4 regions of the Streptomyces sp. SYP-A7185 genome follow, and region 3 is predicted to be linked to each of the others. Evidence: riboswitches for the same ligand, from Rfam matches in the RefSeq annotation. Region 3 holds a riboswitch; each other region holds the start of a gene.

The links. Region 3 has a riboswitch for thiamine pyrophosphate ahead of thiM (hydroxyethylthiazole kinase). Riboswitches for the same ligand answer to the same signal wherever they lie in the genome.
Region 1: linked by a shared signal. The riboswitch ahead of thiO (glycine oxidase ThiO) and the one ahead of thiM (hydroxyethylthiazole kinase) in region 3 are both predicted to bind thiamine pyrophosphate.
Region 2: linked by a shared signal. The riboswitch ahead of thiC (phosphomethylpyrimidine synthase ThiC) and the one ahead of thiM (hydroxyethylthiazole kinase) in region 3 are both predicted to bind thiamine pyrophosphate.
Region 4: linked by a shared signal. The riboswitch ahead of QBL25_RS29265 (thiamine ABC transporter substrate binding subunit) and the one ahead of thiM (hydroxyethylthiazole kinase) in region 3 are both predicted to bind thiamine pyrophosphate.

The regions. Positions count from the first base shown of each region.
Region 1 covers NZ_CP122310.1:3,020,109-3,027,757, forward strand. Annotated here, with positions in the region: gene metF (methylenetetrahydrofolate reductase [NAD(P)H]) at 1-396, opposite strand, end outside; gene thiE (thiamine phosphate synthase) at 486-1,136, opposite strand; gene QBL25_RS13290 (Rv2175c family DNA-binding protein) at 1,238-1,603, opposite strand; gene QBL25_RS13295 (NAD(P)/FAD-dependent oxidoreductase) at 1,678-2,844, opposite strand; TPP riboswitch at 3,026-3,138, shown strand; gene thiO (glycine oxidase ThiO) at 3,136-4,326, shown strand; gene thiS (sulfur carrier protein ThiS) at 4,323-4,574, shown strand; gene QBL25_RS13310 (thiazole synthase) at 4,581-5,375, shown strand; gene pknB (Stk1 family PASTA domain-containing Ser/Thr kinase) at 5,522-7,501, shown strand; gene QBL25_RS13320 (deoxyribonuclease IV) at 7,537-7,649, shown strand, end outside.
Region 2 covers NZ_CP122310.1:4,882,650-4,890,298, reverse strand. Annotated here, with positions in the region: gene QBL25_RS21395 (IclR family transcriptional regulator) at 1-64, shown strand, start outside; gene QBL25_RS21390 (SsgA family sporulation/cell division regulator) at 168-605, shown strand; gene QBL25_RS21385 (YibE/F family protein) at 926-2,329, opposite strand; TPP riboswitch at 2,401-2,555, shown strand; gene thiC (phosphomethylpyrimidine synthase ThiC) at 2,548-4,410, shown strand; gene QBL25_RS21375 (hypothetical protein) at 4,495-5,370, opposite strand; gene QBL25_RS21370 (metallophosphoesterase) at 5,552-6,643, opposite strand; gene QBL25_RS21365 (LacI family DNA-binding transcriptional regulator) at 6,895-7,649, opposite strand, start outside.
Region 3 covers NZ_CP122310.1:424,614-432,262, forward strand. Annotated here, with positions in the region: gene QBL25_RS01995 (hypothetical protein) at 1-174, opposite strand, end outside; gene QBL25_RS02000 (alkaline phosphatase PhoX) at 520-1,680, opposite strand; gene QBL25_RS02005 (glycoside hydrolase family 19 protein) at 2,131-2,970, shown strand; TPP riboswitch at 3,144-3,269, shown strand; gene thiM (hydroxyethylthiazole kinase) at 3,317-4,093, shown strand; gene thiE (thiamine phosphate synthase) at 4,332-4,970, shown strand; gene thiD (bifunctional hydroxymethylpyrimidine kinase/phosphomethylpyrimidine kinase) at 4,967-5,800, shown strand; gene tenA (thiaminase II) at 5,806-6,495, shown strand; gene QBL25_RS02030 (purine-cytosine permease family protein) at 6,492-7,649, shown strand, end outside.
Region 4 covers NZ_CP122310.1:6,624,007-6,631,655, reverse strand. Annotated here, with positions in the region: gene QBL25_RS29280 (LOG family protein) at 1-1,117, shown strand, start outside; gene QBL25_RS29275 (ABC transporter ATP-binding protein) at 1,198-2,214, opposite strand; gene QBL25_RS29270 (ABC transporter permease) at 2,326-3,936, opposite strand; gene QBL25_RS29265 (thiamine ABC transporter substrate binding subunit) at 4,065-5,150, opposite strand; TPP riboswitch at 5,243-5,359, opposite strand; gene rlmN (23S rRNA (adenine(2503)-C(2))-methyltransferase RlmN) at 5,435-6,541, opposite strand; gene QBL25_RS29255 (hypothetical protein) at 6,621-7,541, opposite strand.

The DNA of each region.
Region 1 (7,649 bases), 2.6 Mb from region 3:
GACCCAGTCGGCGAGGGGGTCGCCGGGCGGGTCTCCGCGGACCGCGAGCATGTTCCTGATGCCCGCGTCCGCGTACTGCCCGATGATGTTGCGCAGCTCGGCCACGGAGTGGTCGACCGCGGTGAGGTGGGCGACCGGCGTGAGCGTGGAGTCGGCGACGATCTGCTGCGTTTCCTTGACCGTGCCCGCACGCGTCGACCCGCCCGCTCCGTACGTGACGGAGACGAAGCTGGGGGCCACCGCCTCGACCCTGCGCAGGGCGTTCCACAGGTTCCGCTCGCCCTTCGCGGTCTTCGGCGCGGAGAACTCGAACGAGTACGTCGTCTTGCCGGTCGCGAGCATGTCGCGCACGGTGCGTGCGCGATCAGATCTGGTGGAAGCAGTGCCTAGGGCCATACGGGCAGGTTAGCTACGGGGCACCGCTACCGGCCAATCCCCGTCCACCCTGCGGACAGTCTCCGCGAAGGTTGGCCGAAGATCGCCGATCAGGCCGTACGCAGGCGCTTCGCGAAGTCGGCCGCCGCGGCACCCGGATCGTCCGCCTCCGTGATCGCCCGGACGACGACGACGCGGCGGGCGCCCGCTTCGAGCACCTCGTCGAGGTTGCCCGCGTCGATGCCGCCGATGGCGAACCACGGGCGGTCCGTGCCGAGCGAGGCCGTGTACCGGACGAGGTCGAGGCCCGGGGCGTGACGGCCCGGCTTGGTGGGGGTCGGCCAGCAGGGGCCGGTGCAGAAGTAGTCCACGCCGTCCTGGGCGGCCGCGGCGGCGGCCTCGGAGTCGGCGTGCGTGGAGCGGCCCACCAGGACGTCCTGGCCGAGGACGGCGCGGGCCGCGGGCACCGGCAGGTCGCCCTGGCCCAGGTGCAGCACGTCGGCGCCGATGGCGTGCGCGACGTCCGCGCGGTCGTTCACCGCGAGGAGCTTGCCGTGCCGGCGGGCCGCTTCGGCGAAGACCTGGAGGTGGTCGAGCTCCTCGGCCGCCTCCATGCCCTTGTCGCGCAGCTGCACGATGTCGACGCCGCCCGCGAGGACGGCGTCGAGGAACTCGGGGAGGTCTCCCTGGCGCCTGCGGGCGTCCACGCACAGGTAGAGGCGGGCGTCGGCGAGCTGCTCGCGGGCAGGCTTGGCGGCCATGAAGAGGTCCCCCCGGGTCGTGGGTCGCCCACGGGCCGCGGGTCCTCGGGGGACCCGCGGTCCGTACGCAACGGTTTTCCGTTTCGGTCAGGCGCGTTCGGTCAGACGGCGAGCGCCTGGGCGCGGCGCTTCACCTCCGTGCCACGATTCTCGCTCAGCGCCTGCGCGGGGGTCCCGGGCAGGGTCGGGTCGGGAGTGAAGAGCCACTCCAGCATCTCTTCGTCGGAGAAGCCGTCGTCCCGCAGGAGCGTCAGGGTGCCGGTGAGGCCCTTGACGATCTTGTCGCCGTCGATGAAGGCGGCCGGCACCGCGAGCGCGCGGTTCTCACCACGGCGCACGGCGATCAGCTGGCCTTCCTTGACCAGCTGGCGCACACGCGTCACCTCGACGTCGAGCATTTCTGCGATGTCGGGGAGGTGGAGCCACTCGGGGACGAGAGCATCAGTCTTTGCGTCAATCTCGGTCACGGGGACAAGCGTAGCTCCGGGCACCGACAGCGGCCGGGCAGCGGGTCCCGCCGGCTCTCCCCGCCCCGCCGCGGCTAGGGCAGCACGGCCTTCTTCAGCGGTACCGAGGGGTCCTCGGCCAGCTCGGGCAGGAGGCGGGCGCCGGCCTCGATCAGCTTGCGGCCCTGCGCCAGGTCCCTGGGGCGGCCCACCGCGAGGAGGGCCACCAGGGCGCCCTCGCGCAGCCAGCACACGCTCCAGGCCGCGCCCGAGGGGTCACCGCGCCACACCAGCTCGTCGGCGGAGGCGTGGTGCCCGGCGTACTGGACGAAGCGGCCGAACTGCTCGGACCAGAAGTACGGGACGGGGTCGTACGCCGAAGGGGTCTCGCCGATGATGTTCGCCGCCACCGTGCGCGGGCCCTGGAGGGCGTTGTCCCAGTGGTGGACCAGGAGGCGCTCGCCGTACCGCCCCGAGGGGAAGGAGGAGCAGTCGCCGACCGCGTACACGTCGGGCTCCGAGGTCCGCAGGTGGTCGTCGGCGAGGACCTCGCGGTGGGCGCCGAGGGCGATGCCGGAGTCCGCGAGCCAGGCCGTGGCGGGGCGGGCGCCGATGCCGACGACGACCGCGTCCGCGGGCAGCCGGGTGCCGTCGTCCAGGAGGACGCTGCCGGGTTCGACGCGCTCCACGCGCGCGTGGGTGCGCAGTTCGGCTCCGGAGTCGGCGTACCAGGACGCCATGGGGGCGGCGACCTCGGCGGGCAGCGCCCCGGCGAGCGGCCGCCCGGCGGCCTCGACGACGGTGACCGAGCAGCCCGCCTCACGTGCGGCGGTCGCGAACTCGGCGCCGATCCAGCCCGCGCCGACGACCACGATGCGGTGCTGTTCGGCGAGCACGGGGCGCAGCCGCTCGGCGTCGTCGAGGGTGCGCAGCAGGTGGACGCCGGGCACACCGGCGACGCCGGGCAGCAGGATCGGCTCGGCGCCGGTGGCGAGGACCAGGGCGTCGTAGGAGACCGGGCCCGAAGCGGTGTCCAGTTCGTGGTCGGCGGGGCGGACGCCCGTGACCTCGTGGCCCAGGCTCAGGCGGATGCCGAGCGCCTCGAAGTCGATGTCGAAGGCGGATCCCTCCGCCTTGCCGAGCAGCACGGCCTTGGACAACGGCGGCCTGTCGTACGGCTGGTGGGGCTCGGCGCCGATCAGGGTGACCGCACCGGGGAACCCCTGCTCGCGCAGGGCCACGGCGGTCTGCACACCGGCCATTCCCGCGCCGACGATGACGACGTGCCGCTCTTCCCGCCTCTGCTCGTTCACCCGGTCACTCTAGGGCGGCGCACGACGTCGCCCTGAGGGCACGACGGGGAGATCTCTGACACACCGTCACTGCCCATGACCGCACGGCCGCCCTATCTGCCCCGGGGCGCCAAGGGCTAAGGTTGCCGTGCAGAGCACTCGCGGGAGCCCGGACGCACCGGGCTGAGAGGGAGGCTGGACGGCCTCCGACCGTACGAACCTGATCCGGGTCATGCCGGCGAAGGGAGGGGCTGGACACCCATGCAGCCACGTACACCACCCCACGGGACGCCTGACGTCCTCGTCGTCGGGGGCGGCATCATCGGCCTGGTCACGGCCTGGCGGGCGGCGCTACGCGGCCTGACGGCCGCGGTCGTGGACCCCGAACCGGGCGGCGGCGCGGCGCAGGTCGCCGCGGGCATGCTGGCCGCCGTCACCGAGCTGCACCACGGGGAGCAGACGCTGCTCGGCCTGAACCTGGCCTCCGCGCGGCGCTACCCCGACTTCGCGGCCGAGCTCGCGGAGGCGAGCGGACGCGACCTCGGCTACCGCGCGTGCGGCACGCTCGCCGTCGCGCTGGACGCCGACGACCGCGCGCACCTGCGGGAGCTGCACGCGCTCCAGCAGCGGTCGGGCCTCGCGTCGGAGTGGCTGAGCGGGCGCGAGTGCCGCCGCCTCGAACCGATGCTCGCGCCGGGCGTCCGGGGCGGGCTGCGGGTCGACGGCGACCACCAGATCGACCCGCGCAGGCTCGCCGCCGCCCTCCTGGTGGCCTGCGAACGGGCGGGCGTGGCCTTCCACCGCACGTGGGCGGAGCGCCTGTCGGTCGCGGGGGACCGGGCCACCGGAGTCGTCCTCGCCGACGGCACGGCCCTGGAGGCCGGGCAGACCGTGCTGGCCGCGGGCAGCCTCAGCGGGCGCCTCGGCGGTGTCCCCGAGGGCGTGCTGCCGCCCGTGCGCCCGGTGAAGGGGCAGGTGCTCCGGCTCACGGTGCCGGAGCGGTACGCGCCGTTCCTGAGCCGCACCGTGCGCGCCGTCGTGCGCGGCAGCCACGTCTATCTGGTGCCGCGCGAGAACGGAGAGCTCGTCGTCGGCGCGACCAGCGAGGAGCTCGGCTGGGACACGACGGTCACCGCGGGCGGCGTGTACGAGCTGCTCCGGGACGCCCACGAGCTCGTGCCGGGCATCACGGAGCTGCCGCTGACGGAGACCCGCGCGGGCCTGCGCCCCGGCTCCCCCGACAACGCGCCGCTGCTCGGCCCGACCGCGCTGCCCGGCCTCCAGCTGGCCACCGGCCACTACCGCAACGGCGTCCTCCTGACGCCCGTCACCGGCGACGTCATGGCACACGCCCTGACCACCGGCGAACTCCCCGACGAGGCGCGGCCCTTCACACCGCTGCGTTTCGCCCGCACCCCCCGTACGCCGCGCTTCATGGAGCAGCCCGTATGACCACTCCCGGCACTCCTGCCACCCCCGGCACTCCCGCCCCTGCCGTCACCGCCGTCACCGTCAACGGAGAGGCCCGCGACGTGGCGGCGGGCACCACGCTCGAAGCCCTGGTCGCCACGCTGACCGCGGCCCCCTCCGGGGTCGCCGCCGCGCTCAACGAAACCGTCGTCCCGCGCGCGCGGTGGTCCACGACGCCGCTCACCGACGGGGACCGCGTCGAGGTCCTCACCGCCGTCCAAGGAGGCTGAACCGGCATGGCAGACGATCCCTTCGTCCTCGGCGGGCTCACGCTCTCCTCGCGCCTGATCATGGGAACGGGCGGTGCGCCGAGCCTGGACGTCCTCGAACGCTCCCTCGTGGCCTCCGGTACGGAGCTGACGACGGTCGCGATGCGCCGCCTGGACCCCGGGGTACAGGGCTCGGTGCTCTCCGTCCTCGACCGGCTCGGCATCCGGGTCCTGCCGAACACGGCGGGCTGCTTCACCGCGGGCGAGGCCGTCCTGACCGCCCGCCTCGCGCGGGAGGCGCTCGGCACCGACCTGGTCAAGCTGGAGGTCATCGCGGACGAGCGCACGCTGCTTCCCGACCCGATCGAGCTGATCGACGCCGCGGAGACACTCGTCGACGACGGCTTCACGGTCCTGCCGTACACGAACGACGACCCGGTCCTCGCCCGGAAGCTGGAGGACGTGGGCTGCGCGGCGATCATGCCGCTCGGCTCGCCCATCGGCTCCGGGCTCGGCATCCGCAACCCGCACAACTTCCAGCTGATCGTCGAGCGGGCGGGTGTGCCGGTGATCCTGGACGCGGGGGCGGGAACGGCGTCCGACGCGGCGCTCGCGATGGAACTGGGGTGTGCGGGTGTGATGCTCGCCTCCGCCGTCACCCGCGCCCAGGAGCCGGTCCTGATGGCCGAGGGCATGCGGCACGGGGTGGAGGCGGGGCGGCTCGCGTACCGGGCCGGGCGCATCCCGCGGCGACACTTCGCCGAGGCGTCCTCGCCGGTGGAGGGCATGGCCAGGCTGGATCCGGAGCGGCCCGCTTTCTGAGCGCTTTCCGCGTGCTCTACACGTGCTTTCCGTCTGCTTGCCGCGTGCTTTCAGGGCGTCTCCCGCCTGTCACAGCTCGGCTGCAGTCGGGCTCCGGGCACGCCCGGGCGGGCAACGGTGTCGGCGGTGGCTCGTAGACTCCCTGCGTGGACACGACCCTCCAGGACCCGCTCGTCGGGCAAGTGCTCGACGGCCGCTATCGCGTGGACGGGCGGATCGCGGTCGGCGGGATGGCCACGGTCTACCGGGCCGTGGACACCCGCCTCGACCGCGTGCTCGCGCTCAAGGTGATGCACCCGACACTGGCCACCGACGTCTCGTTCGTCGAGCGCTTCATCCGCGAGGCGAAGTCGATCGCCCGCCTCTCGCACCCGAACGTCGTGGGGGTGTTCGACCAGGGCGCCGACGGGGCGTACGTGTACCTCGCCATGGAGTACGTCGCCGGCTGCACCCTGCGGGACGTGCTGCGCGACCGCGGCGCCCTCCAGCCGCGCGCGGCCCTCGACATCCTGGAGCCGGTCCTCGCCGCGCTCGGCGCCGCGCACCGCGCCGGGTTCGTGCACCGCGACATGAAGCCGGAGAACGTCCTCATAGGGGACGACGGACGGGTGAAGGTCGCCGACTTCGGCCTCGTGCGCGCGGTGGACACCGTCACGAACACGACCGGCACGATCCTCGGCACCGTCTCCTATCTCGCTCCCGAGCAGATAGAACACGGCACGGCCGACACCCGGGTGGACGTGTACGCGTGCGGGGTCGTGCTCTACGAGATGCTGACCGGCGCCAAGCCGCACACCGGCGAGTCGCCCGCCCAGGTGCTCTACCAGCACCTCCACGAGGACGTACCGCCCCCGTCGGCGGCCGTCCCGGGGCTCCCCGTCGAGCTGGACGAGCTGGTCGCGTCCGCCACCGCCCGCACCCCGGACGTCCGCCCGTACGACGCCGTGGCGCTCCTCGCGCAGGCCAGGGAAGCGCGGGCCGCGCTCTCCCTGGAGCAGCTGGACGCGATCCCGCCGCAGGCGCTCCCGGCGACCGCGAGCGCCGCTCAGGACGGCCCGGACACCCCCGACAACTCCAACGACCGTACGAACGTGATCCCGCGCACGGGCCGCCCCGTGCAGCCGCCGCTCCCCGCGGAAGCCCCCGCCGAGGGCGAGCAGGACCGGCTCAACCGCACGAGCATCCTGGCGACGCCGCCGCCCGCTCCCCCGGCGGCACCCGGCCGCAGGCGCCTCGACCCGCGCCGCCGCACGATGACGGTCGTCGCCGCCGTCCTGCTCGCGCTGGGCCTCGGCGCCGGTGTCTGGTACATCAACTCCGGCCAGTTCACGAAGGTCCCGCCGGTCCTGGCGAAGACCGAGTCGGCGGCCAAGAAGCGCCTGAGCGAGGCCGGACTCGACGTCGAAGGCGTCAAGCGCGCCTACAGCGACACGGACAAGCGCGGCACGGTCATGGCCACCGACCCCGAGGCGGGCGAGCGCATCCGCCACAACGGACGCGTGCAGCTGACGGTCTCGCTGGGCCCCGAGATCGTGAAGGTCCCGGACGTGGCGGGCAGCGGCCTGGCGGACGCGAAGGACGAGCTCAAGGACGCCGGGTTCGCCCCCGGGATGACGAAGAGGGCCTTCAGCGAGGACGTCCGCAAGGGCCAGGTGATCAGCACGGACCCGAAGGGGAACACCAAGCGCAAGGCGGGCTCCGCCGTCGCGCTCGTCGTCAGCAAGGGTCCCGCGATCGACGTTCCGGACGTGACGGGCGACTCCCGGCAGGACGCGATCGCCGAGCTGGAGGAAGAGGGCCTCAAGGTCAAGACCGAGAAGGCCCGGGACCACACCGACGAGGAGAAGGGCACGGTCCTCGACCAGTCCCCGCGCGAGGGCCAGAAGCAGCTCGCCGAGGGCGACACGGTCACGCTGACGATCTCCATCGGCCCGGAGATGGTCGAGGTCCCCGACGTCGAGGGCATGAGTGTCGACGACGCCACCCGGGAGCTGGAGGACGCCGGCTTCGAGGTCGACGAGGACCGCGGCCTGCTCGGCCTCTTCGGGGACACGGTGAAGGGCCAGTCCGTGGAGGGCGGCGACGAGGCTCCCAAGGGCTCGACGGTCACCCTCCAGATCCGTTGACGTGACGCTCCCGCGCTCGTGCCACCCTTGAGCGCGTGAGCAGCGACAAGTCCCCCAGCATCCCGTCCCGCAACCCCGTCGGCGGCCATGTCCCCGTGGCCGGCGGCCTCGCCTCCGTCGGGCTCTCGTACGCCCGCGAGCTGGGCGC
Region 2 (7,649 bases), 4.5 Mb from region 3:
CGAGCGGTTGCAAGGGGAAATCGGGAGACTACTGGGGACACTCGCCTTCTCTATCAGCATCTGAAAACTCACTCCTTGTGATCTGATGTGTACGTTAAGCAAGATGCCATGAGTGTCAGGGAGTTGGTTCCTGGCCAGTCGAGCTTTAGCGACGGGGTAGGCGGACGATGCGCGAGTCGGTCCAGGCAGAGGTCATGATGAGCTTCCTCGTTTCCGAGGAGCTGTCGTTTCGCATCCCGGTGGAGCTGCGTTATGAGACCGGTGATCCTTACGCCGTCCGGCTGACCTTCCATCTCCCCGGAGACGCCCCCGTCACCTGGGCCTTCGGGCGGGAGCTGCTGGTCGACGGGGTGGGCGGGGCGGTCGGTGACGGAGACGTGCACATCGCTCCCACCGATCCCGAGCTGCTCGACGAGGCGCTGATCCGGCTTCAGGTCGGAGCGGACCAGGCCCTGTTCCGGGTGGGGATCCCGCCGCTCCTCGCCTTCCTGGACCGTACGGACAAGCTGGTGCCGCTGGGGCAGGAGCGGGCGCTGGCCGACTTCGAGGCGCACCTGGACGAGGCGCTGGACCGGATCCTCGCCGAGGAGCAGAGCGCGGGCTGACGCTCACGGGCCAGGACGCGGCCCTACGGCAGATTGGTGCATTTCATGGCATCCGCCGGTTGAGCCTTACGGCACGGCCGCTGGGCGCTGAGCGCTGGGCGCTGAGCGCGAGGCGCCCGCCCGTCCGGCCCCTGGGCGCCCGCCCGTCCGGCCCCTGGGCACCCCGCCGCCCCCCTCGGCACCCCGCCTTCCCCCTAGGCGCCGCCCGCCCCTGGCTGCCGCCCGTTCGCCCTCCGGCCCCTGGGTGCCGCCCGTCTGCCCTCTGGCCCCTTGCTGCCGCCCCTCCGCCCTCCGGCCGGCCCCTGGCTGCCGACCGCACGTCACGCCTTTCGGCGGCGGCCCTTTCCGCCGCGGCCCTGCTTGGGGGCGGGGGTGGACGTGGGGGCCGGAGCGGGGGTGGCGCCGCCTGACGGGTGCGGGGCGTGGCCCGTGCGGCCCGCGGGGGCCGAGCGGTCGGCCGAGACCACCAGGGCCGCCAGCGCGGTCGTGACCGGGACGGAGGCGACCAGGCCGATCGAGCCGACCAGGGTGCGCACGATCTCCTCGGCCACCAGTTCGCTGTTGGCCACCGTGCCCACGCTGCTCTGTGCGATCGAGAAGAGCAGCAGCAGGGGCAGCGCGGCACCCGCGTACGCCAGGACCAGGGTGTTCACCACCGAGGCGATGTGGTCGCGGCCGATGCGGATGGCCGCGCCGTACAGACCGCGCCAGCCCATCTTCGGGTTGGCCTGGTGCAGTTCCCAGACCGCGGACGTCTGCGTCACCGTCACGTCGTCGAGCACGCCGAGCGAGCCGATGATGACGCCGGCGAGCAGCAGGCCGCTCATGTCGATGGACGGATACAGGCCGTGGATCAGGCCGGTGTTGTCGTCCGTGTTGCCGGTCAGCGAGGCCCAGCCGATGAAGAGCGAGCCGAGCAGCCCGATGAGGAGCAGGGAGATGAGCGTGCCGAGGACCGCGACCGAGGTCCGGGCCGTGAGGCCGTGGCAGAGATAGAGCGCGATCAGCATGATGGCGCTGGCCCCGATCACCGCCACGACCAGCGGGTTCGAGCCCTGGAGGATCGCGGGCAGGATGAAGAACGTCAGGACGAGGAAGCTCAACGCCAGGGCGATCAGGGCCATGACGCCGCGCATCCGGCCCACCACGACCACGGCGAGCGCGAAGATCCCGGCGAGCAGCGCCATGGGGAACTTCCGGTTCACGTCGGTGACCGAGTACTGCAACGCCTCGGGGGCCGTGGGCTCGTAGGCGACCACGACCTCCTGGCCTTGGCGCAACTGCCGCGGTGAGTCGGGCTGGACGATCTCGGTGAAGGTGCGGCCCTTGTCCTTGCCGCTCGTGACCTCGATCGTCGCCTTCTTGCAGACGCCCTTGGCACGGGACTGGGCGGACTGCCCCTCGGCCGTGGAGGTGTCGCCGTTGGGCGGGGTCTGCGAGGCGTTCACGTCCTTGCAGGGCAGCTCCTGGACCTTCGCGACCTCGGCCGACTGCGTCTGCCGGTCGAAGCCGACTCCGGTGCGCTCGTGGGACGGAGCGCCACCTGGCCAGAACACCGCGAGGCCGACGACCACCGCCGTGGCGAAAGGAATCAGCACGGCGGCGATGACCTTGCGCAGATGCTGGGAGACCGGCGCGGCAGGACCATGGCTGTGGGAGTGCCCGTGGGAGTCCGGAGGCACGTTCGGGACGGGCGGCTGGGACGGCGGCTGTGTGGTGGTCACTGCCCGATCATCGCAAGAACGGGGAGGGCCCTCTGTTCAGCGCGCCCGGCGGGGCGCTAGCGTGGAGGCACCTTTGCAATCGCGGGAGCTCGGAGCACCGGGCTGAGAGGGCGCTGACCTCCGTACGAAGCGGCACGAACGTGCACGAGCCGTACGGAATTCGCTGCGTCGACCGCCGAACCTGTTACCGGGTAATGCCGGCGTAGGGAGTAGGTCTCATGACCACATCGGACACACGCACGCCTGCCTCCAGCAGCGACGAGAACACCGGGAACCTCAGCGAGAACACCGGGAACCCGGTCGGAAACGCCAAGAACCCGGTCGAGAACACCGGGAACCCCCTCGGCGCGGAGGCCGGGAAGTCCATCGGCTGGCACAAGGCGTACGTCGAGGGCTCGCGCCCCGACCTGCGGGTGCCGGTCCGCCAGGTGCACCTCACCAACGGCAAGGCCGTGACCCTGTACGACACTTCGGGGCCGTACACCGACGAGTCCGTCGACACCGACGTCCGCAGGGGCCTCGCCCCGCTCCGCGAGAACTGGATCATCGCCCGCGGTGACACCGAGGAGTACGCGGGCCGTCCGCCCCGTCCCGAGGACGACGGCATCAAGCACACCTCGCCCCGCGGCGGCCTGAAGAACCTCGACGCGGTCTTCCCCGGCCGCCCGCGCCAGCCGCGCAGGGGGCGCGCGGGCCAAGCGGTCACGCAGCTCGCGTACGCCCGCCGCGGTGAGATCACGCCCGAGATGGAGTTCATCGGGATCCGCGAGAACCTCGATCCCGAGGTCGTGCGCGCGGAGGTCGCCGCCGGCCGCGCGGTGATTCCCGCCAACGTCAACCACCCGGAGATCGAGCCGATGATCATCGGCAAGAAGTTCCTGGTGAAGGTCAACGCCAACATCGGCAACTCCGCGGTGACCTCCTCCATCGAGGAGGAGGTGGACAAGATGACCTGGGCCACCAAGTGGGGCGCCGACACGGTCATGGACCTGTCCACCGGCCGCAACATCCACACGACCCGCGAGTGGGTCCTGCGCAACTCCCCCGTCCCCATCGGCACCGTGCCGCTCTACCAGGCCCTGGAGAAGGTCGACGGCCAGGCCGAGGCGCTGACCTGGGAGATCTACAAGGACACGGTCATCGAGCAGGCCGAGCAGGGCGTGGACTACATGACGGTGCACGCGGGCGTGCGCCTTCCGTACGTCCCGCTCACCGCCAACCGCAAGACCGGCATCGTCTCGCGCGGCGGCTCGATCATGGCGGCCTGGTGCCTCGCGCACCACAAGGAGAGCTTCCTCTACGAGAACTTCGAGGAGCTCTGCGAGATCCTCGCGTCGTACGACGTGACGTACTCGCTGGGCGACGGCCTGCGCCCCGGTTCGATCGCGGACGCCAACGACGAGGCGCAGTTCGCCGAGCTGCGCACCCTCGGTGAGCTCAACACCATCGCCAAGCGGCACCACGTACAGACCATGATCGAGGGCCCGGGCCATGTCCCGATGCACAAGATCAAGGAGAACATCGACCTTCAGCAGGAGATCTGCGAGGAGGCGCCGTTCTACACGCTCGGCCCGCTGACCACGGACATCGCGCCCGCGTACGACCACATCACGTCCGGCATCGGCGCCGCGATGATCGGCTGGTGGGGCACGGCGATGCTCTGCTACGTCACGCCCAAGGAGCACCTGGGCCTGCCCAACCGCGACGACGTGAAGACCGGCGTCATCACGTACAAGATCGCGGCCCATGCGGCGGACCTCGCCAAGGGGCACCCGGGCGCGCAGGACTGGGACGACGCGCTCTCGGACGCGCGCTTCGAGTTCCGCTGGGAGGACCAGTTCAACCTGGCCCTCGACCCGGTCACGGCGCGGGAGTTCCACGACGAGACGCTGCCCGCCGAGCCCGCCAAGACGGCGCACTTCTGCTCGATGTGCGGGCCGAAGTTCTGTTCGATGAAGATCTCGCACGACATCCGGCGTGAGCACGGCGCCTCGCAGGACGAGATCGAGGCGGGCATGGAGCAGAAGTCCAAGGAGTTCGCGGCAGCAGGAAACCGCGTCTACCTGCCCCTCGCCGACTGAGCGAGGGTCGCGGCGTGCTTCGGGCGGGCGTCGTGCCCGCCCGAAGCAGCGTCGCGAACCCGTACCGCCTCGGTGTGCCGCGTGCTACTCCGGCTTGTGGTCGGGCCCGCCGAAATCCGGGCTCGAGAAGTCCGGGCTGGAGTAGCTCGGGCGCGGCCCCGCCGTCGGGCCGCCCTCCGGGCTGCTGAAGCCCGGCCTGTTGTAACCGAGTTGAGGCATGCGGCCGCCCGGGTCCAACGACGGGGTGCGCGCTGCGTGCGCCGCCCCTGGATCCGCGAGCGCCTCCCGCAGGAACGGCAGGATGCCGCGCTCCATGAGTGCCTCGCTCCAGGCTTCCCTGGCGCGAACCACCTCCTCGTTCCGTTCTCCGTACGGACCGGCCTGGAGCGACGTGGCGCCGTTGCGCAGGGCGGTCATGAGCAGTCCGATCGCGGCGATCAGGATGCCGCCCGCGGTGAGCGCGCCGAACAGCCACCCCGCGGTGAGCAGGGTGTCCGCGAAGGCGGGCTCGGGGTTGAGCATCTTCAGGATGTAGCCGACGAGCAGGAAGATCGCGGCGGCCGCCCCGGCGAGCACCGGTGCGAGGACCGCGACGACGGCGACGGCCCCCGCCCCTGAAGCCTGGGCGGTGACCTCCCCCATCGTGGTCGCGAGACCGAGGCCTCCGGAGCCGGCTTCCGCCGGGCCCTCGGGACTCCGCTCGCGGATCGATGGTGCGGCAGATCCGCTTTCGCGCAGTTCTTCGCGGACCTTCACATAGTGCGTGTACTCGGTCGCGGCGGCGGCAGTGATCAGCGCAGTGGCGTTCAGGGCCATGGTGCGCAGCTGCTCGGGATTGAGCCGCTCGCCCACTGCGGCGAGATCAGGACGGTTCGGTGCGGTGCGCAGCGCCTCATCGAGGATCCGCTCGTACTCGGGGCGGTCCTCATTGAGCAGGTGTGGAGCGCTGTTCATGTGCATCCCCCGATGCTCCGTAGGGCTTGGGGCTCGCATGGGTGCGAGCCGTCGGGCAGAAACGGAGGGGAGCCTGCTACGGATAAGCCGATGGTAGAGCCGTGAAGGCACGCGGTGACAGGGGGTTTCCAGAAATAGGCCCCCTGGCCAGCGTGATCCTGTAGTGGAGTGCCTGCCCGTAGAACGCTCAGTTATCCAGGGGCAGTTGGCAGACCAGCAGTTTTCCGGCCATGGTCACACCGCCGTCCATGGCGATGGCCAGTCCGCCTGCGTAGATGTGCGGGCCCTCGATGACGGGACCGCCGCCGTCCGAGTCGTCCTCGGAGCCGACGTCGCCGAGCAGATACGGGATGGGGCTGTGGCCATGCACGATGCGGTGGCCGCCGTACATGTCGAGGAGTTCGCGTACGGCCGAGGGGCCGGACTCGTCGCGGAAGGCGAAGCGCTTGGTGAACTTCCGGAAGAGGTCCCAGCACTCGTCGGCGTCGTTGCGCGTGAGGGTCTCGCGGACCGTGTCGTTCACGGCTTCGATCGAGTCGCCGTAGTCGAGGTAGGCGGTCGTGTCGGAGTGCATCAGGAGATGCCCGTCCTCCGCCTCGATGGCGTCCAGGCGGGCCATCCACTGGAGGTGGTGGTCCTCCAGGCGCTCCATGTCGGTCTTCTGGCCGCCGTTCAGGAGCCAGGCGGCCTGGAACGTGGCCGTGCCGGCGCCCGAGTTGACCGGGGTGTCGCCGAACCGCTTCGCGCCGAGCAGGAGCAGCTCGTGGTTGCCCATGAGCGCCTTGCAGTAGCCGCCCGCGGCCGCCGCCTGCGCCGACAGACGCATCACGAGGTCGATGACGCCGATGCCGTCCGGTCCGCGGTCGGTGAAGTCGCCGAGGAACCACAGGCGGGCGTTGCCCGCGGACCAGTTCCCCTCGGCGTCGACGAGGCCCTGCTCCTGGAGCGCGGCGACCAGTTCGTCCAGATAGCCGTGCACGTCGCCCACCACGAACAGCGGACCGTGTTCGTCCGCCGCCGGCGCCTGCGGAGGCTCGGGCATGGCCTGCACCTCCACCTGCACGGTGTCGCCGCGGTTGATCACGGGCAGGTCGCGCTGCGTGGGCGTGTAGCCGTCGTCCGCTTCCGGCGCTCCGGGGATCACCCCCGGGGCGCCCGGAGCCGCCGTGTCCGCCGGGTCCCCCGCGACCGGACCGGTCTCATGGACGTACGCCGGAACGCGGAAGTCGCGCAACGTCGCCGTCCGCACATCGGGTCCCTGACCGGCCCCCTGAGTCATCGACCCCTCCACCACCATTGCGCCGCATCTGCACCGAGATCGGACTGCCTGGTCGCAGCGGCCCGCGGTGTCGTCCGCCCATCATAGGAATGCGGCTCGCGCTGTGTGGTGCACCAGGGGTGGTGAATCAGTGCTGAACCCCAGTTCACCGAGGTTTTCTCCCGAATTGGGTAGGGGTTTCCCTCTGGGCCACGGCCGGGACGTGCCAGGCAGTACCGGTTGACGGGGGTTCTCCCCGCCGGGCGGCCCGCTCAACCGGTTCCGGGCGAGCGGGGTGGGCTGACCGTCGTGCGCGGCGGACGTCGCTCGGACGAGGTGCGCACGATCAGCTCCGTCGGTATCACCTGCTCGACGGGTCGGCCCGAGTCCAGGCCCTCGATGGCGTCGATGAGGAGCTGCACGACGGCCGTGCCGATGCGCCGCGGTTTGAGCGAGAGCGTGGTGATGGGCGGCTCGGTGGTGGCGTAGACCGTGGACTCGCTGCAGCAGACCAGCAGCAGGTCGTCCGGGACGCGCAGGCCGTACCGGCGGGCGGCCGCGAGGAGATCGGTGCCGTTCGGGTCGAAGAGGCCGTAGACGGCGTCGGGCCGGTCGGGCCGGGCGAGCAGCCGGTCGGCCGCCACGGCGCCCGCACAGGGGTCGTGGGCCGGGTAGGACTCGTAGACGGGGTCCTGCCCGACGCGCTCGCACCAGCGCAGATAGGCGGTCGTGGAGAGGTGGGTGTACGTGTCGGTGGTGGTCCCGGTGAGCAGCCCGATCCGGCGGGCTCCGGCCGCCGCGAGATGGTCGAGGATCTCCAGGACCGCCGCCTCGTGGTCGTTGTCGACCCAGGCGGTGACCGGGAGGGACCCGGCGGGCCGGCCGTCGGACACGACGGGCAGGCCTTGGCGGACCAGTTCGCTGACGACGGGGTCGTGGTCGGACGGATCGACGACGACGGTGCCGTCGAGCGCGACGTTCGACCACACGTCGACCGGACTGCGCCGGGAGGTGGCGGGCAGGATGA
Region 3 (7,649 bases):
GGGTCTGCGCCCCTCGGTTCGCGCGGCGGCAGCCGCCTCCAGCAGAAGCCAGCCGTCGACCTCCACCGGCCGGCGCTCCTCCGGCTGCCACCCACGGGCCAGCGCCACGTCGAGCAAGGCCCGGACGGCGCCCGGCTCGTGCAGGTTCAGGTCTGCACCCCGGGTGAAACCCACGTCTCCGGAGCCCAAGGGCGCCCCGCCCGGGATGTACCGTCCAGGCCCCTCGTCAAAGACGATGCGCAGCAGCCCTCCCGTGCCCGCGGGCTGCACGGACAGGGTGAGGGTTTGGCGGCAGCCCACGGGACGGCCGGCATGGTCCCTTCGGTGGCTGTGGCGCGTCGCCCACATGTAGACCCGTCCGTCGGCAACCAGTCGGCGGGGCTTCTTCATATGGCGAGGCACAGGCCGAGGGTACGCGGACTGCCCCCATCGGGCGCCAACCCGATGGAGGCAGGCCCCCACTGCGCATCCAGGAACCGCCCCCGCCGCCCCCGGCCCTCACGGGACCGGAGTGGCCGGTCAGCTGCGGAAGGGACCGGTGACCTCGTAGGTGATGCCGCCGGACGAGCTGCCGCTCGTACCGCGCTGGCTGGAGAAGTACAGGCGCTTGCCGTCCGGCGAGAAGGCCGGGCCGCAGATCTCCGAGCCGGACTGGCCGTTGATGCGCAGGAACGGCGCGACCACGTCGTCCGGCGTGATGATGCAGATCTCCATGTTGCCGCCGTCCTCGGCGATGTACAGATCGCCGGAGGACGAGCCGGTGACGTTGTCGACCCCGGTCAGCGGGGCTCCGCCACCGACGACCAGGGAGTCGTCGTAGGCCAGCTCATAGGTGCCGGCGGCCAGGTTGAGCTGCCAGACGCGGCCATCGCCCTTGGTGGTGAACCAGACGGTGTCGTTGGCGTAGTGGCAGCCCTCCCCGCCGTTGAACAGCTTGGCGCCGGAGACCTGGTCGCGGGTGGGGGTGGGCGAGCCGTCCGGGTCCGGCACGGTCACCCAGGTGAAGCTGCCGGAGGTGGCCGTTCCGGCTTTGAGGACCTGGAGCGTGCCCGCCGCCAGGTTGCCCCAGGTGGAGGGAACGAACCGGTAGAAGCAGCCGTCCGTCGCGTCCTCCGTCAGGTAGATCACCTTGCGGACCGGGTCGGCGGCCGCCGCCTCGTGGTTGAAGCGGCCCATGGCGCCGCGGCGCACGGCGGCGTTCACGCCCCACGGGTCGGTCTCGTAGACGTAGCCGGTGCTGACCTCCTCGCAGGACAGCCAGGTGTTCCAGGGGGTCGCGCCGCCGGCGCAGTTGCGGTTGGTGTTGGACAGGATCCGGTACGAACCGGTGATGGAACCCGTCGAGTTGAACTTGATCGCACCCGCGCCGCCGGTGGAGGAGATCTCCGAGTTGGAGACGTAGATCCAGCCCGTGCCGTCGGCGAAACAGGCACCGCCGTCAGGGGCGTCGTGCCAGGTGTAGGTGGTGGAGCCGACTTTCTGGCCGGACCGTGCGATCACCCGGCCGGTGAAGCCGCCGGGCAGCTGGAGGCCGTTGGCGTCTGCCGCGCCGAGCGCGCCGTACGGGCCGGGGCCCTTCTGCGCCGGGGCCGCGTAGGCCGCGCCCTGCATGAGCGTGTAGCCGAAGGTCGCCGCCGTGCCGCCGACGACTGCTCCGCGCAGGAAACTACGACGTTCCATTTGATCACTCCAGGGGTTCGTGACCGTCCCTGCCGCACCGGTCGGGCGGCGGGGTCGCGCGAGGCGCTTGCGGAACCTAAGAGACCCGGGTTGACGGTGCATCAACAACCGATGAAGGGGAAGCGTCTGCTGCCGGCCGGTTGCGGCGAGCCCTTTGCCCGAACCCGCCGCCCCGCCGGCGGGCGACGACCGGCCTGATCGGCCTTCACGGGGGCACTCCTGTAGCGGCGATGCACCCGTGGCGGCGGCACCCCTGCGGGGTCGGTGCATGGCGAATTCAGGTCAGCCGCGTACCAGAATTGGTCCAGACCTTGACAGGTCCAGACCATTTCGCTTGAGTCACCGACACCCCCATGGCGCGTGGAGCCCTCCTCCAGCCCGCTCGATAGGAGATGTCGCGTGATCAAACGTCTCATCAGTTTCGCAGCAGCGCTAGCCGCGCTCTGCGCGATGATCGTCCTTGGCCCGGCCGCGGCCACGGCGTCCGCCGCCGCGTGCGCAGCCCCCTGGAACTCCTCCTCCGTCTACACCGGCGGCAACACCGCCTCGTACAACGGGCGCAACTGGAACGCCAAGTGGTGGACCCAGAACGAGACGCCGGGCCGCAGCGACGTCTGGGCGGACGCGGGCGCCTGCGGCGGTGGCACCGACCCCGGCAACCCCGACCCCTCGGGATTCGTGGTCACCGAGGCGCAGTTCAACCAGATGTTCCCGAGCCGGAACTCGTTCTACACGTACAAGGGCCTGACCGACGCGCTCAAGGCGTACCCGGCCTTCGCCAACACCGGCGGCGACACCATCAAGCGCCAGGAGGCAGCGGCGTTCCTCGCCAACGTCCACCACGAGACCGGCGGTCTGGTCCACATCGTCGAGCAGAACCAGGCCAACTACCCGCACTACTGCGACGCCTCCCAGCCCTACGGCTGCCCGGCGGGCCAGGCCGCGTACTACGGCCGCGGTCCGATCCAGCTCAGCTGGAACTTCAACTACAAGGCGGCCGGCGACGCGCTCGGCATCGACCTCCTGCGCAACCCCTACCTGGTGGAGCGCGACCCGGCGGTCGCCTGGAAGACCGGTCTTTGGTACTGGAACACCCAGTCGGGTCCGGGCACCATGACGCCGCACAACGCCATGGTCAACAGCCGCGGTTTCGGTGAGACCATCCGCGCCATCAACGGCACCCTGGAGTGCAACGGCGGCAACCCCGCCCAGGTCCAGAGCCGGGTCGACCGCTACAAGCAGTTCACCCAGATCCTCGGCACCACGCCGGGCTCCAACCTGAGCTGCTGACCTTTCCTTCTGCGCGCACGACGCTTCTCCACGCACGACGGCCGGGCGGCCCTGATTCCTGTCAGGGCCGCCCGGCTTCGTGCGTCGCACCCGGCTCCGGTGGGCATAGGAGCCAGGCCGTTGCGTGAGGTACCCGTGTGCGACCTCCTGTTCCTCAAGGAGGTACATTGCGTAGCGACCACCGCGGGAGCTCGGGAGCAGCCGGGCTGAGAGGGCGGACGGGACTTGATCCCCTTTCCGCCGACCGCATGAACCTGGACCGGGTAATGCCGGCGTAGGAAGGGTGTTGACGATGGATACTGCCTCCATACCTGCCCGGCACGACACTGCCGTCTCCCGTGCTGCCGTGGCGGACGTGAGCGCGTCCCTGCGGGCCTCCGCACCCCTGGTGCACTGCCTGACCAACGTCGTGGTGTCGCAGTTCACCGCGAACGTGCTGCTCGCGGCGGGGGCTGCCCCCGCGATGGTGCACAGCGCGGAGGAGGCCGGAGCGCTGGCCCGGGTGGCCGGGGGTGTCCTGGTCAACCTGGGCACGGTGACCTCCGTGACGGCGGCGGCGATGCGTGTCGCGGTCACCGAAGCGGCCGGCGCCGGGCGGCCGTGGGTGCTCGACCCGGTGGCGGTCGGCCCGCTGCCCTGGCGCACCGCGCTGGCCCGCGAACTGCTGGAGAGCACGCCGCCGGCGGTCATTCGGGGCAACGCTTCGGAGATCCTGGCACTGGACGGCGGCGCGGGCGGGCGCGGCGTGGACAGCACGGACGTCCCCGAGGCGGCGCTGGCCGCGGCGGACGCGCTGGCCCGGCGCTATGGCTGCGCGGTCGCGGTGAGCGGCCCCGAGGACGTTCTCACCGACGGGACGCGCGTGGTGCGTCTGGCCAACGGGAGCCCGCTGCTGGCTGTGGTGACCGGTACGGGCTGCTCGCTCGGCGCTCTGGTGGCCGCCTGCACCGCCGTCACCGACGACGCACTGCTGGCCGCCACGGCCGCGACCGGCCTGCTCACCGTGGCCGCGGAGGACGCCGCCACCCGCTCCGCGGGGCCGGGCACGTTCGCGGTCGCCCTGATCGACGCGCTGTACGAGCTGAGCCCTGAGCGGCTCGCCGAGGCCCTCGACCTGCGCTGAGCGGACGCGTACGGCGGGGATCCGCGTGAGCGGTGGCCTCGACGCCACCCGCCGCACAGTGCCCGCCCCCCCTGGGGCGCCCCCCGGCACCGGGCCTGGCTGCCCTCTCCCCCGCCTCCTCTCACCCCGGTGTACGACTCACGGGTCCCCGCACGGCACGCCGGGGCCTGCCTTCCCCCGTACCTCCCGATGCGTTTCCCACGCCTTCGCCCGGCCGGGAGACCCCAAGGAGCAATTCATGCGACCTCCTCTCGACCTGTCCCTGTATCTGGTGACCGACACCAGGCTCTGCGGCGACCGTGGCGTCGCCCCTACCGTGGCAGCGGCCGTCAAGGGCGGCGTGACCGCCGTCCAGTTGCGCGACCCGGACGCGGACGACCGCACGCTGTTCTCGCTCGGCCGGGCGATCCAGGCCGAACTGGCGGGCACCGGCGTCCCCTTGATCGTCAACGATCGGCTGGACGTGGCGGCCCGGCTGGACGCGGACGGCGTCCACCTCGGGCAGCGGGACCTCTCTCCCGATACCGCCCGTCGCCGACTCGGCCCCCGTGCGTACATCGGCCTGTCCATCAGCCGTCCCGGGCAGCTGGCGCACGTGCCGGACAGCGTCGATCACCTCGGTGTCGGTCCGGTGTTCGCGCAGTCCACCAAGCCGGACGCGGATGCCCCGCTCGGCCTGGACGGCATGGCCCGGATCGTCCGGGAGAGCCCGCTGCCCTGCGTGGCCATCGGCGGGATCGGTCCGTCCCGGGCCGCCGCGGTCATGGGGCGTGGCGCGGCCGGCATCGCTGTCGTCAGTGCCATCTGCGGCCGGCCCGACCCCCGGGCCGCAGCCCATTCCCTCGTCCGCACCCTGCGACAGGAGATCTCCGCGTGACCAGCCCGCCCATCGCCCTCACCATCGCCGCCAGCGACCCCTCCGGCGGCGCCGGGATACAAGCCGACTTGAAGGCGTTCTCCGCCAACGGCGCCTACGGAACAGCCGTTCTGACCGCCCTGACCGCACAGAACACCCTGGGTGTCACCGGCATCCACGCCATCCCCCCGGCATTCGTCACCGAGCAGCTCGACACGCTGTTCGCCGACGTCCCGGTGGACGCCGTCAAGATCGGGATGCTGGCCGACGCCGCCATCGCCGACGCCGTCGCAGGGGCCCTGGAGCGCCACCGCCCCCGGTACGTCGTCCTCGACCCCGTCATGGTCTCGACCAGCGGCCACCGCCTCCTGGAAGCCGATGCGGTGGCGGTGCTGCGCGAGCGTCTCCTGCCGCTGGCCGACCTCATCACCCCCAACCTCCCCGAGGCCGGCGACCTGCTCGGCACCGCCGCGGCAAAGAACCGCGCGGAAGCCGTCGAGCAAGCCCAAGAACTCCTCGAAACCGGCGCCCGGCGCGTCCTGCTCAAGGGCGGCCACCACACCCACGACGCCCGATCCGTGGACATCCTCGTCGACGCCACGCACCCCACGGGCGCCGGTGCCGCGGACATCACCGAGCTGTCCGCACCCCGTGTCGACACGCGCAACACCCATGGCACCGGCTGCACCCTGTCCGCCGCGATCGCCGCCCTGCGCCCGCAGCACGAGGACTGGCCCACCGCCGTCCGCGCCGCCAAGGCGTACCTGACCGGAGCCCTGCGCGCCGCCGACACCCTGCACATCGGCAGCGGCCACGGACCTGTCCACCACTTCCACCAGTACTGGAGCTGAGCCCCATGACCACCACGTTCTGCGACGAGCTGTGGACGGCCACGGCCGAGATCCGCGCGGGCATCGACAAACTGCCGTTCGTCATCGCCCTCGGCGACGGCACCCTGGACCGGGAGAAGTTCGTCTACTACCTGGCCCAGGACGCCCACTACCTGCGCGGCTACGCCCGCGCGCTGGCCAGCGCCGCCGCCAAGGCGGACCGGCCGCAGGACATCGCGTTCTTCGCGAAGTCCGCCCACGACGCCGTGGTCGTCGAAAGCTCCCTGCACGAGAGCAACGTCGTCGACGTCGACGCCTGGACACCGTCCCCCACCGGCACCGGATACACCTCCTACCTGCTCTCCGTGGCCCACACCCAGGGCTACCCGGAGCTGACCGCAGCGGTCCTGCCCTGCTTCTGGATCTACGCCGAGGTGGGCCGGGCCCTCCTCGAACTGGCCGGCGACCTCGCCGCCCACCCTTACGGCGACTGGATCGGCACGTACGCCGACGAGGAGTTCGAAGCCGCCACCGAACACGCCCGACAGATCGTCAACCGGCTGGCGGAGCAGGCCGACCCGGCCACCCGCGCCCGGATGCGTACGGCCTTCACCACCGCGTCCACCTGGGAGTGGATGTTCTGGGACGCCGCCTGGCGCATGGAGTCCTGGCCCCTCGGCACTGCTCCCGTCCAGGTTTCGGAGCCCGCGAAGTGACGACCACCACCGAACCCGCCACGCCGAGACCGGCCCCGGCCAACGAGGCGCCGCTCACCCTCGACCAGCCCACGCCCAAGGTCCTCAGCGGCCTGGACCAAGGCACCTTCTGGGCCAACCTGGGCGTCAGCCTGCTGGGCTTCAGCGGCATGCTGGTCGTCCTGGACCCGCTGGGCACCGGCAGTCCGACGCTGTCGTTCGCCGCGGCCGTCACCGCGTCCGTCGTCGGCACCCTGATCGGTACCCTCGCCCTGGGCCTGGCCGCCATCACCGGCGCCCGCACCGGCGCGCCCTCGATGGTGCTGCTGCGCGGCCTGTTCGGCGCGAAGGCCTCCTACCTGCCCACCGTCCTCAACGTGCTGCAGATGGTCGGCTGGGCCGTCTTCGAGCTGGTGGTCATCTCCACCGGCCTGAAAATCCTGGCCCGTCAGGCCTTCGGCGAGCCGGGACCCGGCTGGCTGTACGTACTGCTCGCGGGCGCGGTGACCACGGCGCTCACTCTGCGTCCGCTGGGCGCGCTGCGCATCATCCGCCGGTATGTCACCATCGCCGTCGTCCTGGCCATCTGTTACCTGGGCTGGGACCTGGCCGGCCGCGGCATCCCGATGGAGGGCGGCTCCTGGAAGGACTTCTGGTTCGCCGCCGACAGCGTGATCGCCGTGTCGATCTCCTGGCTGCCGTTGGTCGCCGACTACTCGCGCCACTCCCGCAGCGAGAAGGCGGCCTTCGGCGGCCTGGTCATCGGCCAGACCCTCGCGGGCGTCGCGGGCTCGGTCCTGGGCGTGGCCGCCCTCGCCATGATCGCGTTCGACACCACCGACCCGTACAAGGTCTTCGACCCGTTCACCGCCACCAGCGTCGGCGTGATCTGCTTCGGTGTCCTGGTCCTGCGCGAGGTCGACCAGTCCTTCGCCAACGTCTACTCCACCGCCGTCTCCGCCCAGAACCTGCTGCCGCGCGTCGACCGCCGCATCCTGTGCCTGATCAGCGGCAGCCTGGCCACCGCCCTGGCTCTTCTGGTGAACATGGACAGCTACGCCAGCTTCCTCTATCTGATCGGCGCGGTCTTCATCCCGATGTTCGCCGTCCTGGTCGTGGACTTCTTCGTGCTCGGCGGCCACCGCGCCTGGGACGTCTCCGAACAGGCCCCCACC
Region 4 (7,649 bases), 6.2 Mb from region 3:
GCCCTCGTCCCAACTCCCCGGCGGTGACCGCGAGATCGAGTCGCTCGAGGAATTCGACGCGCTCGTCGCGGCGAGCGGCTCGCTCGCCGGGTGCCGCGTCCAGGCCATAGACCTGACGGCGCGTACGTCCGCGTTGCGGGGCTGCGACGCCACCGGCGCGGTGTTCCTCGGCTGCCCGATGGAGCAGGACGCGGTGGACGCGATGCGGACCGCCGGGGCACTGGTGTTCCCGCCCGTCCCCGACCTGCCGTTCGACCCGTACCGCGGGCTTCTCTACACGCCCGAGGGGCTCTTCGCGGGACTCTCCACGGGTGGGTACGAGGCGACTCCCGACGCCCGGGCGTACGCGTGGTTCCAGGAGACCAAGGCGGACGGCGACGTCTTCTCCTCCATGCTCCGCGCGATCCACGACGACTCGATCTCGGACGCCCTCGACGAACTGCTCGTCAGCGCGCGGGTGGTGGGCGTGATGGGCGGCCACGCGATGGCCCGTGGCACCGACGAGTACGAGGGCGCGGCACGGCTCGGCCGCTCGCTCGCCCGCTCCGGGTACACGGTCGCCACGGGCGGCGGGCCCGGCGCGATGGAGGCCGCGAACCTGGGGGCGTACGCGTCCGTCTTCCGTGACGAGATGCTGGACGAGGCGCTGGAGCTGCTCGCCAAGGCGCCGTCCTTCACCCCTTCGATCACGGAGTGGGCGCGGGCCGCCTTCGACGTCCGCGAGCGCTGGCCGTCCGGCGGCGCCTCGGTGGGCATCCCCACGTGGTTCTACGGCCACGAGCCGCCGAACGCCTTCGCCACGCACCTGGCCAAGTACTTCGCCAACGCCACGCGCGAGGACGGCCTCCTCGCCCGGTCGAACGCGGGCGTGATCTTCCTGCCCGGCGCGGCGGGCACGCTCCAGGAGATCTTCGACGCGGCCACCCCGAACTACTACGAGTCCCGCGGCGAACCGGCCCCCATGATCCTGGTCGACGAGAACCACTGGACGAACCACCTCCCGGCCTGGCCGCTGCTGCGGGCACTGGCACGGGGCCGCTCGATGGAACCGAAGATCGCCCTGGTGGACAAGGTGGAAGAGGCCCCGGCCGCGCTGGCGTCGCTGACGACCGGGTGAGGGCAGGGAGCTGACCGGCCGACCCACACCTCACGTCACCTCACCCCGTCCCACCTCACCCCACCTCACCTCACCTCACCTCACCCGAGGATCACGACGTCCCCCGCGTCGAACGCGACCCCCACCGTCTCCCCCACCCCCGGCGCGTCCCGCAGCGCACAGGCCGCCTCAAGGCGCGGCCCCACCCGGGGTTCCAGATGGACGGCGACATGCGTGCCCCGGAAGGTGCGGGCCGTCACCGAGCACGGCAGCCCCTCGTCGGCGGGCACGAGCCGTACCCCGGCCGGCCGCACCAGCAGCCGGCACGGCCCGTCCACGGCGTCCTCCGGCACCGGCACCTTGCCCCACACCGTGTCCGCCACCTCCCCGGCGACCGTCGCGTCGACGACGTTGTCGAAGCCGAGGAACCGCGCCACGAACTCGCCCGCCGGATGCCGCCAGACCTCAAGAGGCGTACCGGACTGGGCGATCCGCCCGTCCCGCATCACCACGACCCGGTCCGCGAGCGCGAACGCCTCGCCCTGGTCGTGCGTGACCGCGAGCACCGTCGTACCCAACTCGTCGAACAGCTCACGGAGTTCGACGACGAGGCGCTCCCGCAGCGAGCGGTCGAGCTGCCCAAGCGGCTCGTCCAGCATCAGCAGGCGCGGCCTCGGCGCGAGCGCCCGCGCGAGAGCGACCCGCTGCTGCTCTCCGCCCGAGAGCGAGGCGACGGCCCGCCGCTGCGCGCCCGGCAGGCCCACGAGTTCCAGCAACTCGGCCACCCGGTCGGCCTGTTCGCCCCGGGACGCCCCGTGCATCCGCAGCCCGAAGGCGACATTGCCCGCCACGTCACGCTGCGGGAACAGCTGGTGGTCCTGGAACATCAGGCCGACGCCCCGCTTGTGCGCGGGCACGCCCCGCTGGTCGCGGCCGTCGAGCAGGACCTGCCCGGCGTCGAGTTCCTGGAGCCCGGCGACCGCGCGCAGCAGCGTCGACTTGCCGCTGCCGCTGGGCCCGAGCACGCAGACGATCTCGTGCTCGGCGACCGTGAGCCCGACGCGGTCGAGCACGGCCCGCGCCCCGAACCGCACGGTCGCGTCCGCCAGCGTCAGCAGCCCCGCACCGGCTCCCGCACCGCCACCAGCAGCCACAGCGGCATCCACACCAGCACCACACACCACCCGCACCCGCACCCGCACCCGCACCCGCAGCCACACCAGCACCCATCAGAACTCCCCAGTCGTGCGGTCGGTACGGAGCCGTTCGAGCAGCAGGAGCGACACCGCGCACACCACCATCAAGATCGTCGAAAGGGCCATCGCCTGCCCGTAGTTGAGGTCACCGGCGCGGCCCAGGAGCCGCGCCACGGCCACCGGCAGCGTCGGGTTGTCCGGCCGCGCGATGAAGACGGTCGCCCCGAACTCCCCCAGGGACACTGCGAAGGCGAACCCGGCGGCGATCAGCAGCGCCCGCCGCACCATCGGCAGGTCGACCTCCCGCCACGCCCGCAGCGGCGACGCCCCGAGCACCGCGGCCGCCTCGCGCAGGCGTCCGTCCACCGCGCGCAGGACGGGAAGCATGGTGCGTACGACGAAGGGCACGCCCACCAGCGCCTGCGCGAGCGGCACCAGGATCCAGGTGGACCGCAGGTCGAACGGCGGCTTGTCCAGCGTGATCAGGAACCCGAAGCCGACCGTCACGGCGGACACCCCGAGCGGCAGCATCAGGAGCGCGTCGAAGCCGCGCACCAGGCGGCCGGCCTTCCGGGTGAGCGCTGCCGCGGCGAGGCCGCCGATCACCAGGGCGATGGCGGTGGCGGCGAGCGCGTACCGCAGGGAGTTCCAGACGGCCTCGATCGGCGGGACGAGGAAGGCTCCGCCCTCCGCCGACGTCAGCTCCCGGTAGTAGGTGAGGCCGTAGCCCTCGGGGCCGCTCAGCGACCGCTCGATCAGCACCCCGAGCGGCAGCAGGATCAGCACGGCGACCGTCAGCATGACCCCGCCGAGCAGCGCCCACTGCCCCGCCCCGCGCGGCCGGCGCGCCACGGCGGAGGCGTCGACGAGCCGCAGCGCGGTCTCCCGCCTGCGCACGGTCCACGCGTGCACGGCCAGGATCACGCCGACCGCCGCGAACTGCACGAGGGTCAGGACGGCGGCCGTCGACAGGTCGAGGAGCTGGGCGGTCTGCCGGTAGATCTCGACTTCGAGCGTCGAGTACGCGGGTCCGCCGAGGATCTGCACGACGCCGAAGGAGGTGAAGGTGAAGAGGAAGACCATGAGGGACGCGGCGGCCACCGCGGGTCCGAGCGCGGGCAGCGTCACGGTGCGCCAGGCGGTCCAACGCGAGGCGCCGAGCATGCGCGCGGCTTCCTCCTGGCGCGGGTCGAGCTGCGACCAGAGCCCGCCGACCGTGCGGACGACGACGGCGTAGTTGAAGAAGACGTGCGCGAGCAGGATCGCCCACACGGTCGTGTCGAGCCGTACGCCCCACATCTCGTCGAGCAGGCCGCCGCGGCCGAGCAGCGCGAGGAACGCGGTCCCGACGACGACGGTCGGCAGCACGAACGGCACGGTCACGACCGCCCGCAGAACCTGCTTGCCCCTGAAGTCGAAGCGCGCGAAGACGTACGCGCCGGGGAGCGCGATCAGGAGCGTGAGCGCGGTCGACGCGAGCGCCTGCCAGGTGGTGAACCACAGCACGTGCCGGACGTCGGACTGTCCGACGACGTCCGCGATCCGCCCGAACCGCCACGCGCCGTCCACCTTCAGGCCGCGCGCGACGATCGCGGCGACCGGATAGGCGAAGAAGACCGCGAAGAACGCGACGGGCACGGCCATGAGGCCGAGCCGCGTCGCGCTCCCGCGCGAGAGCAGCCCCCGGCGGGACCGGCCCTTGCGGGACTCGCCCTTGGGCGACTCACCCTCGGGGGACTCGCCCTTGGGCAGCTTGCCCTTGGACGGCTTGCTTACTTCAGTACGAGTGAGGTCCACGACTTGACCCACTGCTCACGGTTGTCGGCGATCTTCTTCGGGGACATGGTCTCCGGGTTCTCGACCGTCACGCCGTGCTTGACGAAGAGCTCGGGCAGCTCGGTCTTCTCGCGCACCGGGTTCACGAACATGTTCAGGGGCATGTCCTTCTGGAACTCGGCGCCGATCAGGAAGTCCAGCAGCGCCTTGCCGCCCTTCTCGTTCTTGGCGTTGGCGAGCAGGCCCGCGTACTCGACCTGCCGGAAGCAGGTGCCGGTCGCGACGCCGGTCGGTGCCTCCTTGGGCTGCGGCTTGGCGTAGAGCACCTCGACGGGCGGCGAGGAGGCGTACGAGACGACGAGCGGCCGGTCGCCCTTGGCCTTCTTGCCGCCCGCGGAGCCGGAGAACTCCTCGTTGTAGGCCTGCTCCCAGCCGTCGACGACCTTGACGCCGTTGGCCTTGAGCTTCTTCCAGTAGCCCTGCCAGCCGCCGTCGCCGTATTGAGCGGCGGTGCCGAGCAGGAAGCCGAGGCCGGGCGACGAGGTCGCGGCGTTCTCGGTGACCAGGAGGTCCTTGTAGGCGGGCTCGGCCAGATCCGCGAAGGACTTCGGCGGCGCCAGCTTCTTGTCGGCGAAGTACTTCTTGTCGTAGTTCACGCAGATGTCGCCGCTGTCGACGGGCGTGACGCGGTGCTTGCCCTGGTCGACGCGGAACGGGGAGGCGATCCGGTCCGAGCCCTTGGCCTCGTACGACTGGAAGAGGCCGTTGTCGAGGGCGCGCGAGAGCAGGGTGTTGTCGACGCCGAAGAAGACGTCGCCCTGCGGGTTGTCCTTGGTCAGGATGGCCTTGTTCACGGCGGCTCCGGCGTCGCCGTCCTTGAGGACGTCGACCTTGTAGCCGGAGCTCTTCTCGAACGCCTTCAGGACGTCCTTGGAAACCGCGAAGGAGTCATGGCTGACGAGCGTGACGCTCTTGGAGTCGGCCTTGTCGCCGCCGTCCGACGAGCCGCCGCACGCGGAGAGCGCGACGAGCCCGAGGGCCACCGCGGCCGCGGTGACGGTGATCTTCTTGGTGGTGCTCACCGAGTTCAACTGAGTTCATTCCTCCTGGAGTGACCAGGAAGAGACGCGGCCCTGCCCGCGGACCGGAGTGGTTCGCGGGCAGGGCGCAACAGCTTGAGTGATGTCCGAACTTCCTACCCGGAATGACCCGGGCAAGGTTCAGAGGGTCTGCGGCCAACCTGTCCTTGGTGCCGCACTCTCAGCGCTGTGGCGCTCCCCTGTCGGAATATGAAGATGGTTCCGGATATGAAGTTGTGTTCCGGCCTGAAGTTCAGTCCCGGACATGAAGTTGTGTTCCGGCCAGACTAACGCTCCGACGCGGCGAGCTGACCGCACGCCCCGTCGATCTCCTGGCCACGGGTGTCACGAACCGTGACGGGCACCCCATGAGCGGCGATGGCGTCCACGAAGGCCTTCTCGTCCTCGGGACGCGACGCCGTCCACTTCGAGCCCGGGGTCGGGTTCAGCGGGATGAGGTTCACGTGCACGGGCTTGTTCTTGAGCAGCCGCCCGAGCCGGTCACCGCGCCAGGCGTGGTCGTTGATGTCCCGGATCAGGGCGTACTCGATGGAGAGGCGGCGCCCCGACTTGGCGGCGTACTCCCATCCGGCGTCGAGGACCTCCCGTACGTTCCACCGCGTGTTGACGGGGACGAGGGTGTCGCGCAGCTCGTCGTCCGGCGCGTGCAGCGAGATGGCGAGGCGGCACTTGAAGCCCTCGTCGGCGAACCGGTGGATGGCGGGCACCAGGCCGACGGTCGAGACGGTGATCCCACGCTGCGAGAGGCCGACGCCGTCGGGCTCGGGATCCGTCAGACGGCGGATGGCACCGGTCACGCGGTTGTAGTTGGCGAGCGGCTCGCCCATCCCCATGAAGACGATGTTCGAGAGCCGCGCGGGCCCGCCGGGAATCTCCCCGTCCCGCAGGGCGCGCATCCCGTCGACGATCTGGTGCACGATCTCGGCGGTCGAGAGGTTCCGGTCGAGACCGGCCTGTCCGGTCGCACAGAACGGACAGTTCATCCCGCAGCCGGCCTGCGACGAGATGCACATCGTCACGCGGTCCGGGTAGCGCATGAGCACGGACTCGACGAGCGTCCCGTCGAACAGACGCCACAGCGTCTTGCGCGTGGTGTCGTCGTCACAGCTGATGTGCCGCACCACTGACATCAGCTCGGGAAGCAGCGCCTCCTGGAGCTTCGTGCGCGCACCGGCGGGAATGTCGGTCCACTGCTCCGGGTCGTGCGCGTACCGCGCGAAGTAGTGCTGCGAGAGCTGCTTGGCACGAAACGGCTTCTCGCCGACGGCGGCAACGGCTTCCTTGCGCTCGGCGGGCGTGAGGTCGGCAAGATGCCGCGGCGGCTTCTTGGCCCCGCGGGGCGCGACAAAGGTGAGTTCTCCGGGTACAGGCATGGTGAATCCAGTGTCGCAGACGCTGAGGGTCCGGCCAGATCACCGCCCGGCGGCACCGGTCACCCTGCGTCGCCGTCCCTCACCGGCGGGTCTGGTCGTCCGGGTCGTTGTCCCCGTCCCCGTCCCCATCTCCGTCCCCGTCCCCGTCGTCGTCGGGCAAGAGGTCGTCGAAGTGGGCCCAGCCCTCCCACGTCCATACGTCGGTGTCCGGGTCCGCGCGCAGGGGGACGAAGCGGCCCAGCTCGAAGTCGTCGGAGGTGGCGGACACGTCGAACCAGTGCTCGTCGGCGACCTCCGTCCCCAGGCCCACCGTCCGCGCGGTCAGCCGGACCAGCAGCTTCACGCCCTCGGCGTCCAGCAGGTCCTTGCCCTGGATGTGCCCGAGGGGCAGCGCGGCGAGCGGGGCGTCGACGGGTATCCAGACCGTGAAGGGCGCCCCGCGCTCCACCGCGAGCCACGCCCTCTCGTCCGCCCGCTCGCCCTTCTCGTCCAGGACCTGGAGCCACTTCTTGTAGACGACCCGACTGTCGCCGTACGGGGATCGCTCCAGGTAGCGCAGGTGCGCGCGGGCCCGCAGATCGACCACCGAGAGGTTGTCGAAATGGTTGTAGAAGCGCACCGCGATCACCGCGTCCTCGGGGTCCTGCCCCTCCGCCACCGGGAAGTCGGCGGTGCGGCCCGGCGAGATGCTGGCCCGCCGCCGCCAGACGAACGGACGCAGCGCGAACAACTTCACCAGGACGATTCCCAGGAGCACCGCCGGCACCAGCGCCCCGGTCACCGAGGCCAGCGTGGCGAGCAGCGCGTGCGCGAGGTTGTCCGGTTCGGGGTCGAGGCTGTCGGTGCCGACACAGGCCCGCAGCGCCGACAGGGCGACGTCGAGCAGCCCCGCCACGTCACCGAACCGCTGCCCGAGCCCCCGCGCCGACTCCTCGGTGAGCGTCCAGACCACCGCGATGGCGACGGCGAGGCCGGTCAGCGCGCCCAGCGCCATGAACATCAGGGCATGGACCGTCCGCCCGGCGATCCACCATCGAACCGATATCCGATGCCGCGGATGTGTGGACGGGCGCCGCAAGCGCCGTGTCAAAGGTCTCAACTCCTGCCC